4 regions of the Thalassospira sp. SN3W genome follow, and region 3 is predicted to be linked to each of the others. Evidence: predicted binding sites of a transcription regulator. Region 3 holds the regulator's gene; each other region holds the start of a gene.
The links. Region 3 encodes PhoB, which activates phosphate uptake and scavenging genes when phosphate is short. Its sites were predicted from a motif close to TNTCATAAAACTGTCA; they were not measured.
Positions count from the first base shown of each region.

Region 1: the regulator PhoB is predicted to act here: its motif matches at 1,721-1,736, upstream of phnC (phosphonate ABC transporter ATP-binding protein).
Region 2: the regulator PhoB is predicted to act here: its motif matches at 2,150-2,165, upstream of phnD (phosphate/phosphite/phosphonate ABC transporter substrate-binding protein).
Region 4: the regulator PhoB is predicted to act here: its motif matches at 1,831-1,846, upstream of P8T57_RS16020 (RNA degradosome polyphosphate kinase).

Region 1 covers NZ_CP121124.1:2,338,816-2,343,203, forward strand. The annotation lists gene P8T57_RS10495 (META domain-containing protein) at 1-283, opposite strand, end outside; gene P8T57_RS10500 (Ldh family oxidoreductase) at 439-1,506, shown strand; gene phnC (phosphonate ABC transporter ATP-binding protein) at 1,809-2,648, shown strand; gene phnD (phosphonate ABC transporter substrate-binding protein) at 2,721-3,737, shown strand; gene phnE (phosphonate ABC transporter, permease protein PhnE) at 3,806-4,388, shown strand, end outside.
Region 2 covers NZ_CP121124.1:2,816,709-2,821,096, forward strand. The annotation lists gene phnE (phosphonate ABC transporter, permease protein PhnE) at 1-170, opposite strand, end outside; gene phnC (phosphonate ABC transporter ATP-binding protein) at 167-964, opposite strand; gene phnD (phosphate/phosphite/phosphonate ABC transporter substrate-binding protein) at 1,034-2,014, opposite strand; gene P8T57_RS12685 (DeoR/GlpR family DNA-binding transcription regulator) at 2,241-3,053, shown strand; gene fumC (class II fumarate hydratase) at 3,205-4,388, shown strand, end outside.
Region 3 covers NZ_CP121124.1:1,469,396-1,473,783, reverse strand. The annotation lists gene pstA (phosphate ABC transporter permease PstA) at 1-237, shown strand, start outside; gene pstB (phosphate ABC transporter ATP-binding protein PstB) at 239-1,042, shown strand; gene phoU (phosphate signaling complex protein PhoU) at 1,064-1,786, shown strand; gene phoB (phosphate regulon transcriptional regulator PhoB) at 1,804-2,499, shown strand; gene P8T57_RS06605 (cation:proton antiporter) at 2,562-4,322, opposite strand.
Region 4 covers NZ_CP121124.1:3,499,777-3,504,164, forward strand. The annotation lists gene P8T57_RS16020 (RNA degradosome polyphosphate kinase) at 1-1,729, opposite strand, end outside; gene P8T57_RS16025 (histidine phosphatase family protein) at 1,925-2,461, shown strand; gene aspS (aspartate--tRNA ligase) at 2,708-4,388, shown strand, end outside.

The DNA of each region.
Region 1 (4,388 bases), 870 kb from region 3:
CGGTGTCATTTCGGGTGTAATTCCCGAAATAGCGGTTGCAACCGGTCGATCCGGCAACCTTACCGTCCTTGGTGAAATTCACACTGGCGAGGATCGGCGTCATTGGCATCAGGGTTTTGTCTTTGGCCTCTATCCGCATCAATTGCCAGTCGCGATCCGCGATGGCCGACCAGTCGGCGGGGGATTTTTCCTCGGCCGGTTTGGTCGTGGCTGCACAACCGGCAAGCCACAGGCTGCTGGCGATGCCAAATGCGGCGAAGGTTAAAGAGGTTGCTTTGCGCATTGGAAATATCCTGTGTTTGGAGGCTGTCCGGGTCTGAATGCCGTGTTTCGGGCAGCATGAACCATGCCGGGATACTCATACGACTTTGCGGCGAAATTTTAGCAGGGGCACGGTGCGATTTTATAGTGGTGTCATAAGGGGTTGGCAGGGTTGCGGTGCACAAGACCTTTGCGCTTGGCGGTGCCGGGGGCTATGGTATCCGGGCCCGCCACCATCTTAAGGTCACCATCATGAAGCTTTCCCTGTCTGACGCACATGCGCTTGTGTGTGATATCCTGCTGCGTTGCAAGGTTGATCCCGACAATGCCAGATCGGTGGCAACCGCCCTGATCACGGCCGAGGCCGCAGGCCAGGGCGGGCACGGTTTGCGCCGCGTTCCGGCCTATGCCGCGCAGGCCCGTGCAGGCAAGGTGGACGGGTTTGCCAAACCGGTTGCTGATCAGCCGTTTCCCGCCGTGTTGCGGATTGATGCGCAGTTCGGCTTTGCCTATCCGGCACTTGACCTGATGATCGAAAGATTGCCCGATATCGCGCGTGCGCAGGGGATTGCGGTGGCGGCAATCCATAAATCCCACCATGCCGGGGTGATGGGACTTACCGTGGAAAGACTGGCCGAGGCGGGGCTGGCGGCGATGATGTTTGCCAATGCCCCGGCCGCGATGGCGCCCTGGGGTGGTCGCCGCCCGATGTTTGGCACCAACCCGATTGCCTTTGCCACCCCGATCGGCGATGGCGATCCGATCGTGATTGATCTGGCATTGTCTAAGGTTGCGCGCGGCAAGATCATGGCGGCCAAGCAGAAAGGGGTTCCGATCCCCGATGACTGGGCATTGGATGCAGACGGCAATCCGACGACGGATGCGGTCAGGGCGCTTGAAGGCACGATGGTTCCGGCAGGCGGGGTCAAGGGTGCGGCACTTGCCATGATGGTCGAAATGCTGGCCGCGGGGTTGACCGGTGCGCAATTCGGGCATCAGTCATCGTCGCTTTTTGATGACAAGGGTGCGCCGCCCGCATTGGGCCAGCTGGTGATTGCCATTGATCCGGTTGCAGTCGGTGGGGCGGGGATACTTGATCATTTGCGCTATATCGCAGATGAAATCGCGCTTGAGGAAGCCGTGCGGTTGCCGGGGCGGCGCGGGCAGAATGCGCGGCGGGATGCGGAAATTCAGGGGCTTGATATCGAAGATGATGTCATCGCCGCGATTGAGGCGATCAAGTAAATCCATACGCGATCAGGCGGAATATAAGACCCCGGCAGTTTCTTTCTGTCGGGGTTTTTCGTGATCTGGCTCGCCTGTATCGCTATTTGTGAACGTGGTCACAAGTAATAATTGAATTATTACACTGCCATTTCTTGGACGAACATTTTTTTATTTGAAGAATATATTGATGTATAGACAAGTTTGATTGTTGTCGGTGAAATGAAGGCGTCGTAATCATCGAACTGTAACATCATCGTCACCATAGAGTCGCGGTTTGTGCGTAGCTTCTTGACCAGCGAAACACAAGCAGGCGGACTTTAATGCTGGTCGTAGATATTTCCGGACTGAACAAGAGCTTCTCGCGCGATAAACGGGCATTGAACAATGTCAGTTTACAGGTCCGCGAGGGCGAGATGGTCGCGCTGATCGGGGCGTCCGGTTCGGGTAAATCCACCCTGATCCGTCATATTGCCGGTTTGCTGCGCGGGGATCGCGATGGTGGCAAGATCGAAGTATTCGGTGAAGTCATCCAGCAGAACGGCCGTATTGCAAGGGGTGCGCGCAAGGTGCGGGCCGATATTGGTGTTGTGTTTCAGCAATTCAATCTGGTCAGCCGCCTGACGGTTCTGACCAATGTTCTGACCGGGATGCTGGGCCGGGTGCCGGCATGGCGTGGGTCGTTATGCCTGTTCACCAAGGCCGAGCGCATGCGGGCAATGACCGCGTTAAAGCGTGTCGGTATCGATGGTCATGCGACAAAGAAAGCCCGCAACCTTTCGGGCGGGCAGCAGCAGCGTGCCGCGATTGCGCGCACGATCACACAGGGTGCACGCCTTATTCTGGCCGATGAGCCGATTGCATCGCTTGATCCGGCGTCATCACGCAAGGTGATGAATACGCTTGATCGGGTCAATCGCGAAGACAATGTCACCGTGATCGTATCGCTGCATCAGGTCGATTATGCCCGTGATTATTGTGCGCGCACGATTGCGATGCGCGATGGCGAAGTCGTTTTTGACGGCCCATCCACCGAACTGACGCCGGAATTCCTGCGCGAACTTTACGGCGAATATTCTTCCGAGCTTTTCGCACCTGCCCCGGATCAAGTTCCGGCCAAGAGCAGGGTTGCGGAGAAGGATCTGGCGTTCGCTTCAAGCTAGATCAGGACGATTCCTCTCTGCCTTACCTCTTTTTATTTCACCTCTACCAACCAACCTGACGGGGGACTTCCCATGATCCGCAAGACAATTGCATCCGCAGCCCTTGCTGCCAGCATGCTCGTAACCGGCGTGGCCTATGCCGATGTCGAATTCAAGCCGCTTGAAAAAGACCCGGAAACCATCGTTTTCGGCTTTATCTCAACTGAATCCAGCTCGAACCTGAAAGCCCAGTGGCAGCCGTTGATCGAGGATTTGGAAGAAGCCCTTGGCAAGGATGTCGAAGCATTCTTCGCGCCGGATTATGCCGGGATCATCGAAGGCATGCGTTTTGGCAAGGTTCACGTTGGCTGGTTCGGTAACAAGTCGGCGATGGAAGCCGTTGATCGTGCGGGCGGCGAAGTTTTCGTCCAGACGTCCAAAAGCGATGGTACGAACGGCTATTATTCCCACATCATCACCCAGGCCGATAACGACAAGCTCAACACGCTTGCCGATATGCTGAAATGCGACGGCACGCTTAACTTCGGTATCGGTGATCCGAACTCGACCTCCGGCTTCCTGGTTCCGACCTATTACGTCTTTGCGCAGAACGGCGTTGATCCGAAAAACTGCTTCAAAACCGTTCGCAATGCCAACCACGAAACCAACCTGATGGCGACTGCCAATAATCAGGTTGATGTTGCAGCCAACAATTCCGAACAACTTGCGCGCACCCAGATGGTCAAGCCGGAAATCACCGACAAGGTCAAGGTTATCTGGACCTCGCCGCTGATCCCGTCTGATCCGATGGTTTATCGCAAGGATATGTCGCGCGAACTGAAATCCGAAATCAAGGCGTTCTTCCTTGGTTATGGTCGCCTGGGCAATGTTGAAGAAGCCAACAAGGTTCTTGGCGGCATTCAGGACGGCATGGGCAAGTTCATGGAAAGCAGCAATGCGCAGCTTTACCCGATCCGTCAGCTTGAACTGTATAAAAACAAGCTGAAAATCGAGAACACGGCAGAATTGTCGGCGGATGAAAAAGCTGCCCGCATTGCCGAGATCGACATGAAACTGGCCGAACTCGACATTCTGGTTTCTTACGAGTAACCGGTTTTATGGCAGGGGGCCCGCATGCGGGCTCCCTGTTTGCTTTTTTACCATCCGGGATTAACACCATGAACAGCAGTATTTCTTCTGCCGCGGCGGCACCGGCGGAACTTCCGCCACGCGATCTGAAACGATCCGCTGCCAATATTCTTTTATGGACCATCATCATGGGTCTTCTGGCCTGGTCCTGGGAAGGCGCGGATATGCGTCCGATGGCGCTGGTGGAAAACAGTGGCAACATGGTCGATTTTGCCGATGGCTTTTTCCCGCCGGATTTCCTGATGTGGAAAACCTATGTCAGCGAAATGTGGATCACCATCCAGATTGCGATCTGGGGTACGGCGCTTGCTATTATCTGTTCGATCCCGTTTGGCATTCTGTCTTCTGAAAACATCGTTCCGTTCTGGGTTTATCAGCCGGTACGCCGCCTGATGGATTCCTTCCGCGCGATCAATGAAATGGTTTTTGCCATGCTGTTTGTTGTCGCGGTTGGTCTTGGACCGTTTGCCGGGGTGCTGGCATTGTGGATTCATACCACCGGGATTCTCGCGAAACTGTTTTCCGAGGCGGTTGAGGCCATCGATCCCGAACCGGTTGAAGGCATTCGGGCAACGGGTGCAAATGCGCTTCAGGAAGTGATATTCGGGGTGA
Region 2 (4,388 bases), 1.3 Mb from region 3:
CGCGGAATGCCTTCCTGAATACGTTCCCAGTTAAACGGCAGGCTGGTGACCGCCCAAACGACATAGGCCAATACGCCAAGAATAATCGCCCAGCGTATCGCCGGATTGGCGATAAAGGGCGGCTTTTTCCAAGTGCGATGGCCCGTTGTTTTTTCAACGGAGCTGGTCATTGCGATACCACCTCGCGCAGGGATTCCACATCACCGGTTTCGCCGCGTTCTTCTGCGGGCACCCCGGCATAGATTTCATCCATGGCATCCTGGGTAAGGTCGGTCGGAACGCTGTCAAAGATGATGCGACCAAACCGCATGCCGACGATGCGCTGGGTATATTCCTTGGCCTCGGTGACATTGTGGATATTGATCAGAACCGGCAGGTGCAGCTCGGATGCAAGCGCACGCAGCAATTCCATGATCTGTCGGGATGTTTTGGGGTCTAGCGACGCGGTCGGTTCATCGGCCAGCAGGATTTCAGGTTCCTGCATCAAGGCACGAACGACGCCGACGCGCTGGCGTTCGCCACCCGATAATTCATCGGCGCGTTTGTTGGCATAATGGGCAATGCCGACACGTTCCATCAATTGAAACGCACGATCAATGTCGCTTTGGGGGAAATTGCGCGTCATGGCGCGCCAGGTCGGGACATATCCCAACCGTCCCGACAGAACATTTTCCATCACCGTCAAACGGTTGATCAGGTTAAAACCCTGAAAAATCATGCCGATACGACGACGCGCCAGACGCAACTCGCCACCCGACAAAGTCGTAAGTTCGGTGCCGTTAAGGTCAATCGAGCCCGATGTCGGTTCGACCAGGCGGTTAATACAGCGCAAAAGCGTGCTTTTACCCGCACCCGATGCCCCAATGATGGCAACGACGCTTTCGCCGGGAACCTCAAGGTTCAGGTCCTTCAGAACAGCCTCATCCTTGCCATAGCGTTTGACCAGATCTTTGATACGCAGCATCACGATACCTTGAAAAAAGACTACCGGGATCGAAAACCGATCCCGGCAGAAGCAGTTTGAAAGAAGGGATTACTTCAGGTTGTCCGGGGTGTATTTCACGCCGTTGGCAGCCTGGATTTCACGAATAACGTCCCAGTCTTTCTGGTAGGTGACAGGAACGAATTTCGATACGCCTTTGAATTCTTCGCCAAGGGCGGTGCCCTTCATGTCGAAGGTAAAGAAGGCTTCCTTGATCTTTTCGATCAGTTCCGGCTTCAGGTTATAGGCATAGTTGAACGAAGTGGTCGGGAAAGGCTTGCTTTCATAGATGATTTTGACTTCGTTCGGATCGTAAAGGTCGCGCTGGACCATGCGTTCGACGACTTCGGATGCAACCGGGGCTGCGTCATAGTCACCGGCAACAACGCCAAGGATCGACTGATCGTGCGAACCGGAATAGACGACTTCGTAATCCTGTTCCGGAACGATGCCCTGACCCGGAAGCAGTGCGCGCGGTGCAAGGTTGCCCGAGTTCGAGGTCGGCGAGGTGTGCGCAACGCGCTTGCCCTTCAGGTCCTCGATCTTGTCGATGCCGCTGTCAACGCGGGTATAAAGCTGCAGCGTGTAACCGAAACGGCCATCATCGCCACCCATCAATGCGAACGGAACCGCACCGGCAAGGTTGACCGCAAACGGGGTCGGACCGGTCGAGAAACCGGCAACATGCAGACGGCCGCTACGCATGGCTTCGACTTCGGCGGAGTTCGACTGAACCGCAAAGAAGTGAACGTCCTTGCCGGTCACTTTTTCAAGATGTTCAAGGAACGGCTCCCAGATATCGGCATAAACCGCCGGGTCTTCGACCGGGGTATAGGCAAACACGAGGGTGTCCGGGTCAACCTGCTGGTCGGCGGGCGGTGCATCGGCAACCAGATCGCCATCCATGTCGCAATACATCTGATCAAGATCGCCACGTGCGATGCAATCATCGGCCTGTGCAAATGCCGTGCTGCTGCCAAAGCTCATCATGCCGATGGCGGCAAGCAGCGTAGAAACTTTCAAAATGTCCATTTTTTTCGCATGTGAAAACATGAGACAGAACCTTTCTTCCCTGTAAACGCGGGCTTAATGCCGGTTTTAAATGTGGTTTTGTTGTTTTTGTTGTTGCTTTTATCAACATTATAAAGTGGCAAAAAGTTTGAAAAGCAACATAAAACTGTAACAATCGGTTACAAAAATAACTGCTAACCTTATCCAAAAGTGGTGCGGGCTAGGCTATTCAGGGGAGAGAGGCTCTTTGCGTATCGGAAAAAAGGAACGGCAGCAGCGCATTCTTCAGGAACTGCAAATTCATCCGCATGTGAGAGTTGCCACATTGGCGGAACGATTCGATGTGGCAACTGAAACAATTCGCCGTGATCTCGACGCTCTAAGCGACGATGGCCTGATCAAGCGCGAATTTGGCGGTGCATCCGCGCAGCCAATGGGCCATCAGCCCGATCTGGCCCAGCGCCAGATGACCGCGGTTGCCGGGTTCGAACGGATCGGTATCATGGCGGGCAACATGATCCGGCCGGGCGATGTGATCATGATCGATGCCGGGTCCACGGTCAGCCAGCTTGCCCCCTATATGGCCCAGAACCCCGGCGCATTGCGGCGCACGGTTCTGACCAATTGCTATGCGGTGGTGCACGGCATGGGCGAACAGGCGGTTATTGACGATGTCATCATGTGTCCGGGGCAGTTCGATCCGCGTGAAAATGCGGTCTACGGCAATGATACTGTCGAATTCCTGCGTCGTTTCCACGCCAACAAGGCCTTTATCGGTGCATCGGGCGTTGCTTGGCAGGGGTTCAGTGACGTTAACCGTCGTGCGGTCGCGGTCAAACGCGCGATGATGGAACGGTCCGATGAAACCTGGCTGATGGTCGATCACACCAAATTTGATCAGCGTTACCTTGAAAACATCGCACCGCTTGAAGCCCTGACCGGGGTGATCACGGATCGTTTGCCGCCTGAAAAACTGCTGTCCCATCTGGATCGCATCGGCGTTCAGATTGTCGCATGGCAGGACAATGTTTCCGCAGATCAGGGGGCAATCGCCGGCTGATATTTTATCGCTGACGATAAAACTGCATTTTTTCAACACAGTGACTTTGCGCGAACGATCATTTGCGCCCATATTCGGGAACGGCAAAAGATAATTGCCAGCCGGGTTCCCGCCCCGGTCAGTATGTTTTCTGACACGGAGGATTTCTATCGTGACCAATCCAGTGACCACCCGCACCGAACAGGACACCATGGGCAGCATCGATGTGCCCGCGGACCGGTATTGGGGGGCGCAGACCCAGCGATCAAAACAGAATTTCCGCATTGGGGGCGAACGGATGCCCGATGCGCTGATCCGGGCATTCGGTATCCAGAAACTTGCGGCTGCACGCGCCAATGTTGCCCTTGGCAATCTGGATGCAGACCTTTCCAAAGCCATCGAGGCCGCCGCGCGCGAAGTCGCCGATGGCAAGCTGCTTGATCACTTCCCGCTTGTCGTCTGGCAGACCGGCAGTGGTACCCAGACCAACATGAATGCCAACGAGGTCATCGCCAACCGTGCGTGTGAAATCCTTGGCAAGCCGATGGGCAAACGCGATCCGGTTCATCCCAACGACCATGTCAATCGCGGGCAGTCGTCCAATGACAGTTTCCCGGCGGCCATGCATATCGCCGCCGTGGTCGAGATCGAAGAAAACCTGAAACCGGCCCTTGCCCACCTTCGAAGCGCGCTGGATGCCAAGGTCGAAGCCTTTGCCGATATCGTTAAAATTGGCCGCACCCATATGCAGGATGCCGTGCCGCTGACCCTGGGGCAGGAATTTTCGGGTTATGCCGCCCAGATCGCCCTTGGCCTTGATCGCATTGATGATGCGCTGGTGCGGCTTCGCAAACTGGCACAGGGTGGTACTGCCCTTGGCACCGGCCTTAACGCGCCAAAGGGCTTTGACGTCGAATTTGCCAAACAGGTATCCGATATCACCGGCCTGAAATTCGAAACGGCGGCCAACAAGTTCGAAGCCCTTGCCGCCCATGATGCCTGTGTCGAGATGTCGGGTGTGCTGAACGTGCTGGCGACGTCGCTGATGAAGATCGGCAATGATATCCGCCTGCTGGGTTCCGGTCCGCGTTGCGGGCTTGGTGAACTGGTGCTGCCCGCGAACGAGCCGGGATCATCGATCATGCCGGGCAAGGTCAACCCGACCCAGGCCGAAGCCCTGACCATGGTCTGTGCCCAGGTCATCGGCAACCATGTTGCGGTGACGGTCGGCGGTTCAAACGGTCATCTTGATCTGAACGTGTTCAAGCCGGTGATCATTTATAACCTGCTGCAATCGATCCGTCTGATTGCCGATGCCTCGGTCAGCTTTGCCGATAACTGCGTTGTCGGTCTTGA
Region 3 (4,388 bases):
CTTGGGGAAACCGCGCCGCTTCTGATGATCGGTATGGTGGCGTTTATTGTTGATATCCCGGGCGGTGCACTTGATCCGGCGACAGTTCTGCCGGTGCAGATTTATCTGTGGGCGGATAGTCCGGAACGTGCCTTTGTCGAGAAGACTTCGGCGGCCATCATGGTCTTGCTGGGCTTCCTGATCCTGATGAACGGATTGGCCGTGTATCTGCGCAAGAAATTTGAACGGAAGTGGTAAAATGGCTGTTGTAACTCAAAGCGCAATGACGGCAGAGCCGTCAGTCACTAGCCCGAAAATGACGGCCCGTGACCTCAATCTTTTCTACGGCGACAACCAGGCGCTTTTTGATGTCAATCTTGACATTGTCGAACGCCAGGTCACAGCACTTATCGGCCCGTCGGGCTGCGGCAAATCAACCTTCCTGCGGTGCATGAACCGCATGAATGACACGATTGACGGTGTCACGATCAAGGGCAAGGTAACGCTTGATGACCGTGATATCTATGACAAGGCAATCGACGTTGTTCAGTTGCGCGCGCGCATTGGCATGGTGTTCCAGAAACCGAACCCGTTCCCGAAGTCGATTTATGACAACGTGGCCTATGGCCCGCGTATTCACGGTCTGGTGAATTCGCGCGACGAGCTCGATGAAATCGTCATGACCTCGCTTGAACGGGCGGGTCTACTGAAAGAAGTCAAAGACCGTCTGCCGGAACCGGCAACCGGTCTTTCTGGTGGGCAGCAGCAGCGTCTTTGCATTGCACGTGCGGTTGCCGTCAGCCCCGAAGTCATCCTGATGGATGAACCGTGTTCGGCACTTGACCCGATTGCAACCGCAAAGGTCGAGGAACTGATCGACGAGCTTCGTTCGAACTACACCATTGTGATCGTGACGCACTCCATGCAGCAGGCTGCCCGCGTGTCGCAGCGCACGGCGTTTTTCCATCTCGGCAAGCTGGTCGAAGTGGGCGAAACCGATCAGATTTTCACCAATCCCAAGGACGAACGCACCAAGGGATACATTACGGGTCGCTTCGGTTAAGTCCGGGCAGGAGTATTTTCGATGGTCGATGAGAAACATCATATCGTCAGTTCGTTTGACGAAGAACTGACCCGTCTGAACAACATCATTTCGCAGATGGGCGGGCTTGCCGAAAGTCAGCTGATTTCCGCCATTCGTGCGATCGTTAAACGGGATTCGGAACTGGCCGAGAAGGTCATTCTTTCCGATCACCGTATCGATACGCTGGAACAGGAAGTGCAGGATTTTGCCGTACGTCTTCTGGCCCTGCGTCAGCCGATGGCAGATGACCTGCGGCAGGTGGTGACCGCGCTTAAACTGTCCAACGATCTGGAACGTATCGGTGATCTGGCGAAAAACATCGCCAAGCGTGCGCAGGTTCTTAACCAGGTGCCGCCGATCCGCCCGGTTCAGGTGATCCCGAACATGGCCAAGCTGTGCCAGGAAATCATCAAGGACGTTCTGGATGCCTATATCGAAGGTGATGCGGAAAAGGCCCAGCGTGTCTGGGCGCGCGATCAGGAAGTTGACGATATGTACAATTCCCTGTTCCGTGAACTGCTGACCTATATGATGGAAGATCCGCGTAACATCACGGCATCGACCCATCTGCTGTTTATCGCCAAGAATATCGAACGTATTGGCGATCATGCGACCAACATTGCCGAAACGATCTATTACCGGATCAAGGGCGAAGACCTGCCGATGGATACTCGGCCAAAAAATGACGCGGCGAACTTTGCCGTCGTAGAACCGAATGAGTGACACTGGAGCATAGGAAGATGGACCCAACGGTTCTTATCGTCGAGGACGAAGCTGCAATCGTAACCATGTTGCGCTACAACCTCGAACGCGAGGGGATGCAGGTTGTCGAAGCCGGGGACGGTGACGAAGCGTTGAAAATTCTGGCCGAAACCCATGTCGATCTGGTCCTTCTGGACTGGATGCTGCCGGTGATGTCAGGGATCGAGGTTTGCCGCCAGATCCGCCGGAAGCCTGAAAGCCGCGATTTGCCGGTGATCATGGTTACGGCGCGTGGCGAAGAAGGCGACCGCATCCGCGGCCTTGATACCGGGGCCGATGATTATGTGACCAAGCCGTTTGCGATTGGTGAATTGCTGGCTCGTATTCGCGCACTTCTGCGTCGATCCGGTCCGGCGCAACCACAAGGGCAGTTGATCTATTCCGATATCGAAATGGATCTGGCCGCCCATCGTGTCAGTCGTAACGGCAAGGCTATCCATCTTGGCCCGACCGAATTCCGTCTGCTGCGTTATTTCCTGGAACATCCGGGGCGGGTTTTCTCGCGCGAGCAGCTTCTGAATGCGGTTTGGGGGCCGAATATCTATGTCGAAACCCGCACGGTTGATGTTCACATTCGTCGTCTGCGCAAGGCATTGAATGACGTCAAGGGAACGCGCGATGTGATCCGCACGGTTCGTGCCGCGGGTTATGCACTGGATGTCGAAGCCGCCTGATTGCGGTTATTCCGGAAGACGAAACGAAAGACCCCCATTATTGTGATGGGGGTCTTTGCGTTTCAGGTGCTTTTCCTGGATTTTGCCGGTTTGGCAGTTTTTTGTGCCTGGTCTTCGGTTTTTTGGCGCGCGGTGCGCGGGGCAAGTTCGTTCATCAGCAGCATATCGGCACGCCGGAACTTGGCTATTTCGATATCGATATCTTCCTGCGGGATATCGCAGGCCGCCAGAACGTGATCGGACAGGCGTAAACCGGTTTCAAGTACCTCTGGGATGGCCGCATCGGCACCACTGCGTGACAGCGGACCGATATGGGTGATGTCCTGGGCACGGGCAAAGATTTTCAGATGCGGATAATGCTGTCGCAGCAAGGCGACGGTCTTTTCCGTTGCGTGCGGGTTGCCCATGGCAACGGCGGCAATATGGGCCTGTTCGGTATGGGCGGCACGAAATGTTTCCGGTCGGGACCCATCGGCAAAATAAACCGGCAGACCTTCGGCTCGGCCACGCGAAACCTGTTGGGCATCGGATTCCAGAACGATAAACGGGATTTCCTTGGTGCGCAGCAGACGGGCCAGAACCCGGCCCACGCGCCCGCAACCAATCACCAGAACATGTTTCTGAATGCCGTCGGTTTCATCCGAGATCTCGCTTAGCTGATCGGTTTCCTTGGGATGAAGCTTCTGTTCGATGCGATGGCCGAGCGAAATCAAAGTCGGCGTCAGACCCATCGAAATCGCAACCACCGGGATCAGCATCACGGCGATGTCAATCGGAACCGCCCCGTTCTGCGATGCCAGTGCAAGCATGACGAAGGCGAATTCACCACCGGCGGCCAGGCTCATGGCGACCCGGATTGACGATGCCCGGTTAAAGCCGATCAGCAGGGACAATCCGAAAAGAACCGCTGCCTTTATGACCAGAAGCCCGATCAGCCACAAAATGATCGTTCCGGCCTGACCGATGACCACATTGGCATTGACCGACATTCCCACAGACATGAAGAACAGCGACAGGAAAACACCGCGAAATGGCGAAATGTCGGCTTCGATCTGATGGCGGAATTCGGTTTCGGCCAACATTACTCCGGCGATAAAGGCACCAAGCGCCATTGAAAGGCCCGCGGCTTCGGTCAATGTGCTGGCAGCCAGAACGACAAACAGGGTCCCGATTGCAAAAAGTTCCGGGTTTTTAAGGGCCGCAATATACCGAAACAGTCGTGGCAGCAGATAACGACCGGTCAGCAACAATACAGCAACCGCCCCCACACCGCTTAGTGCGCTGATCCAGGGGCTGGTTTCGCTCCCGGCATTGCCTGCGGCCTGCACCATGATCAGGAAGGGACCAACCGCAACGTCCTGCAACAGCAGGATGGCAAGGGCTGCACGCCCGAAACGTGTGTGCAACTGGCGCTCATCGGAAAGCTGTTTAAGGATAATGGCTGTTGATGACAGGGCGAGCGCCCCGGCAATCACGATGGAGGCGGGCATATCGTAATTGATCAGCAGCAATACACCGAACATCACGGCCATCGTGACGCCGATCTGCAGGAAACCAAGGGTCGCGAACCGGCCCCCAATCACACGCAGGCGTTCGCGCGACAATTCAAGACCGATCATGAACAGCAGAAAGACAATGCCAAGCTCGGCGACGGTTGAAATGTCTTCGCGGTCACTGATCAGGCCAAAACCGAAAGGGCCGATGCAAAAGCCACCGATCAGGAAACCGATGATCGAGTTCGCACGTAATTTCTGTGCCAGCGGGACGGCAATCACCGCGGCGGTCAGGACAAGGAACAGCTCGAAAAGAACGCTGTGTGACATGATGGATTATGCGTCCGGCGCAGATAGGCGTGTAAAGGAAGTCGTTCAAATCAGGATAGCGGAAAT
Region 4 (4,388 bases), 2.0 Mb from region 3:
GCCGCAAACAGCAGATTCCGCGCACGACCAGTTCGATATGAACCCCGCACTGGCTGGCGCGATAAAGCGCGTCAATCACCACCGGATCAACAAGGCTGTTCATCTTGGCCCAGATGCCCGCCGGTTTGCCCGCCTGACAGTTTTCGATCTCCTGATCGATATGGGCAAGCAGGGTCGGGCGAAGCGTATGCGGCGCGATGGCAATCTTTTCAAGCGACCGCGGGGTGGCATAACCGGTCATGAAATTAAAGATGCTGGCCGCGTCACGACCCAATGCCGGATCGCACGAGAAGAACGAAATATCGGTATAGAATTTCGCAGTGATCGGGTGATAGTTGCCGGTCCCGAAATGGACATAGGTCCGAAGCCCGTGGCTTTCGCGCCTGACCACCAGTGACACCTTGGCATGCGTTTTCCAGTCAAGGAAGCCATAGACCACCTGACAACCGGCACGTTCAAGATCGGCCGCCCAGCGCAGGTTGGCTTCCTCGTCAAAGCGGGCCTTGAGCTCCACCATCGCCGTTACCGATTTGCCCGCTTCGGCAGCCGCAATCAGGGCCTTGACGATCGGGCTGTTTTCCGATGTGCGATAAAGGGTCTGCTTGATGGTGACGACTTCGGGGTCACGCGCAGCCTGCAACAGGAACTGCACGACGACGTCGAAATCCTCGAACGGGTGGTGAACCACCAGATCCTTTTTGCTGATCGCGGCAAAGCAATCGCCGCCAAAGTCGCGCACCCGTTCAGGATAACGCGCGCCATAGGGCGGGAACAGTAGATCATGATGCAGATCGGAATCGATCAGCTGTTTGACATCGACAAGCCCGACAAGCCCGTCGACCTTGACGACTTCTTCGGGGGCGACAGAAAGTTCGTCGACCACGAAATCCAGAAGGTCTTCTGGCATCTCGGCATTGACTTTAAGCCGGATGATGCTGCCGCGGCGACGACGTTTCAGCGCGGTCTTGAAAACGCGCACCAGATCTTCGGCTTCTTCTTCGATTTCAACGTCCGAGTCACGGATAACACGGAACAGGCCGTGTTCGATCATGTCGAAACCGGGGAACAGCTTGTTAAGGTAAAGGACAATCGCCTGTTCCAGCGGCAGATACCGTTCGGTCCGGCCCGGCATGCGCAGGAAACGGCCGATTTTCGGCGGTACCGGGATCAGCCCGCGCATGTTGTGACCATCCGCCGGGTCAAACAGCTGCATGACAATCGCAAAGCCAAGGTTCGGAATGAACGGGAAGGGATGGGACGGATCAATGGCAAGCGGCGTTAAGGTCGGGAAGATTTCGCGCATGAAATAGCCATCAAGCCATTTGCGGTCGGTCTGGGTCAAATCATCCGGTCTGATCACCGAAATCCCGTGCTTGTCCATCTCGCTGCTAAGCTGCTGCCAGATGCGCTGCTGATCCTGCATCAACTGGCTGGCATCATATGTGATGGCGCGCAGCTGCTCGGACGGGCTCATGCCATCCTGGCTGACCTTGGTCATGCCCGCACGCAGTTGCCCGACCAGACCTGCAACGCGCACCATATAGAATTCGTCAAGGTTGCTGGCGGAAATCGACAGGAACCGCAAGCGTTCCAGCAACGGATGCCGTTTGTTCTGGGCCTCTTCAAGGACGCGGCCGTTAAAGGCCAGCCACGAAAGTTCGCGGTTTATAAAGCGCTTGTCCGAATCAAGTGTGATGGCGCTTGATTGAATAACGGCGGCGTGGGTCACGCTGTGCCTCCTGCGAAAGTGGGTTTGTGTCCTTGAAATAAAGCGACAGGTCCCGGTTGCGATTGGAGTATAGGATAACTGCTTGTCGGGGTGCAATTTTCTTAAATTTTTAAGTCAGTTTTCTTGGTGGCTTCACAGCGCCCGATGTGGCATGCAAAAGTCTGCTTTCCTTAAGATCACCGGATACCCGATTTTATGAAGACATTGCTTCTGCTCAGGCATGCAAAATCAAGCTGGACCGATCCGTCCCGATCCGATCACGACCGGGAACTGAACCGGCGCGGCGAAAAGGCGGCCCCGGTGATGGGGCGCTATTTGCATGAACAGGGGCTGGTGCCCGATCTGATCTGGTGTTCAACCGCGGAACGTACGGTGCAGACATTAACCCTGCTGGGGCGCGATTTTGCCAGTGCATCCGACGTGATCTACAGCGAAGACCTTTATATGGCGAACGAGGCCGTGCTGCTTGAAAGCCTTGGGCACACCCATGACGAGGCCCGCTGTGTGATGATGATCGGCCATAATCCGGGACTTGCCGATTTCGCCGCCCGGCTGTTTGGCGAGGGCGATGGCGAGGCATTGCTGGAAATGAACCGTAAATATCCGACCTGCGGTCTTTGCCAGTATGAATTTGATGTTGATCATTGGGCGGACGTTCGGTTTGAAGCCGGGCGCCTGATTCGCTTTGTAAAGGTCAAGGATTTGCAGGGGATCGGTGCGCCGCCGACCTGAAATTCCGGCCCGCAATGCAGACCATTGCGACGGGCACTTGACGGCGGGGCTTTGGCAGCGTTTTATACCGCAGAATTTCAAGCGCCGCGTCGCGCAAACAGACAGATCACCCGATTTAAGCCCCCCGAATTGACCGGGGTGGCTGGATTGCGGTGCTTTTTTGTTTGACAGCGCGGTGCAGCCATGCACCTTTGCGCCAAATTTGTGGCCCAAAATACCAAGCATACAAAGCAACCTGGAAAGACCATGCATCCTTATCGTTCACACAATTGTAATGCGTTGCGCGCCTCTGACGCCGATGCGGAAGTGCGCCTGTCCGGCTGGATCCACCGCAAGCGCGACCACGGCAACCTTCTGTTTGTCGATTTGCGCGACCATTACGGCATCACCCAGATCGTGATCGATATTTCAAGCCCGCTTTTCGCGGTTCTTGAAAAGTCGCGCGCCGAAAGTGTGATCACGGTGGACGGCAAGGTCGTCAAACGTACCGCCGAAACCGTCAACCCGAACCTGCCGACCGGCGAGATCGAGGTTTATGCATCGAACATCGAAGTCCAGTCGTCGGCCGACGTGCTGCCGATGCCGGTCTTTGGCGATGCCGAATATGGCGAGGAAATCCGCCTGCGTCACCGTTACCTTGATCTGCGTCGCGAAAGTGTTCATTCGAACATCGTTCTGCGCTCGCGCGTGATTTCGGCGATGCGTCAGAAAATGACCGCACAGGGATTTTTGGAAATCCAGACCCCGATCCTGACGGCAAGCTCGCCGGAAGGTGCGCGTGACTTCCTCGTACCGTCGCGCATGCATCCGGGCAAGTTTTATGCCCTGCCGCAGGCCCCCCAGCAGTTCAAACAGCTACTGATGGTTTCGGGCTTTGACCGTTATTTCCAGATCGCACCGTGCTTCCGCGATGAAGACGCCCGTGCCGACCGCTCCCCGGGCGAGTTCTATCAGCTCGACTTCGAGATGGCCTTTGCCACTCAGGACGATGTGTTTGACGCGATCGAGCCGGTTCTTCATGACATCTTCGTCGAATTCGGCGGTGGTCGTGACGTAACGCCGCTTCCGTTCCCGCGCATTCCGTTTGATGAATCGATGGCGAAATACGGCTCGGACAAACCCGACCTTCGCAACCCGATCATCCTGTCTGACGTGACCGAAGCCTTCCGCGGTTCGAATTTCGGCATCTTTGCCTCGAACATCGAAAAGGGTTCGGTGGTTCGCGCCATTCCGGCACCGGGGGCCGCTGGCCGCCCGCGCAGCTTCTTTGACAAGCTCAATGCCTGGGCCCGCGAAGAAGGGGCCGCCGGTCTTGGTTACATCGTTTACGATGAAAACGGCGAAGCCAAAGGCCCGATTGCCAAAAATCTTGATGCCGAACGCATCGCAAAGATCAAGGAAGTTACCGGCGTTGCCAATGGCGATGCGGTCTTCTTTGCCTGTGACAAGGAACTGGCAGCAGCCAAATTTGCCGGCAAGTCGCGCGACAAGGTTTGCGATGAACTGGGTCTTCGTGAAGACGGCATGTTCAAATTCTGCTGGATCGTTGATTTCCCGATGTACGAGGAAGACGACGACGGCAAGATCGAATTCAGCCACAACCCGTTCTCGATGCCGCAAGGCGGTCTTGAAGCCCTTGAAACCATGAACCCGCTTGATATCAAGGCGTGGCAGTATGACATCGTGTGTAACGGTATCGAACTGTCGTCCGGTGCCATTCGTAACCACCGCCCGGACATCATGTACAAGGCGTTCGAGATTGCCGGTTATGGCAAGGAAGTCGTTGATGACCGCTTTGGCGGCATGATCAACGCGTTCAAATTCGGCGCCCCGCCGCACGGTGGTTCGGCCCCGGGTGTTGACCGTATTGTGATGCTTCTGGCTGACGAGCCGAACATTCGCGAAGTCATTGCCTTCCCGCTGAACC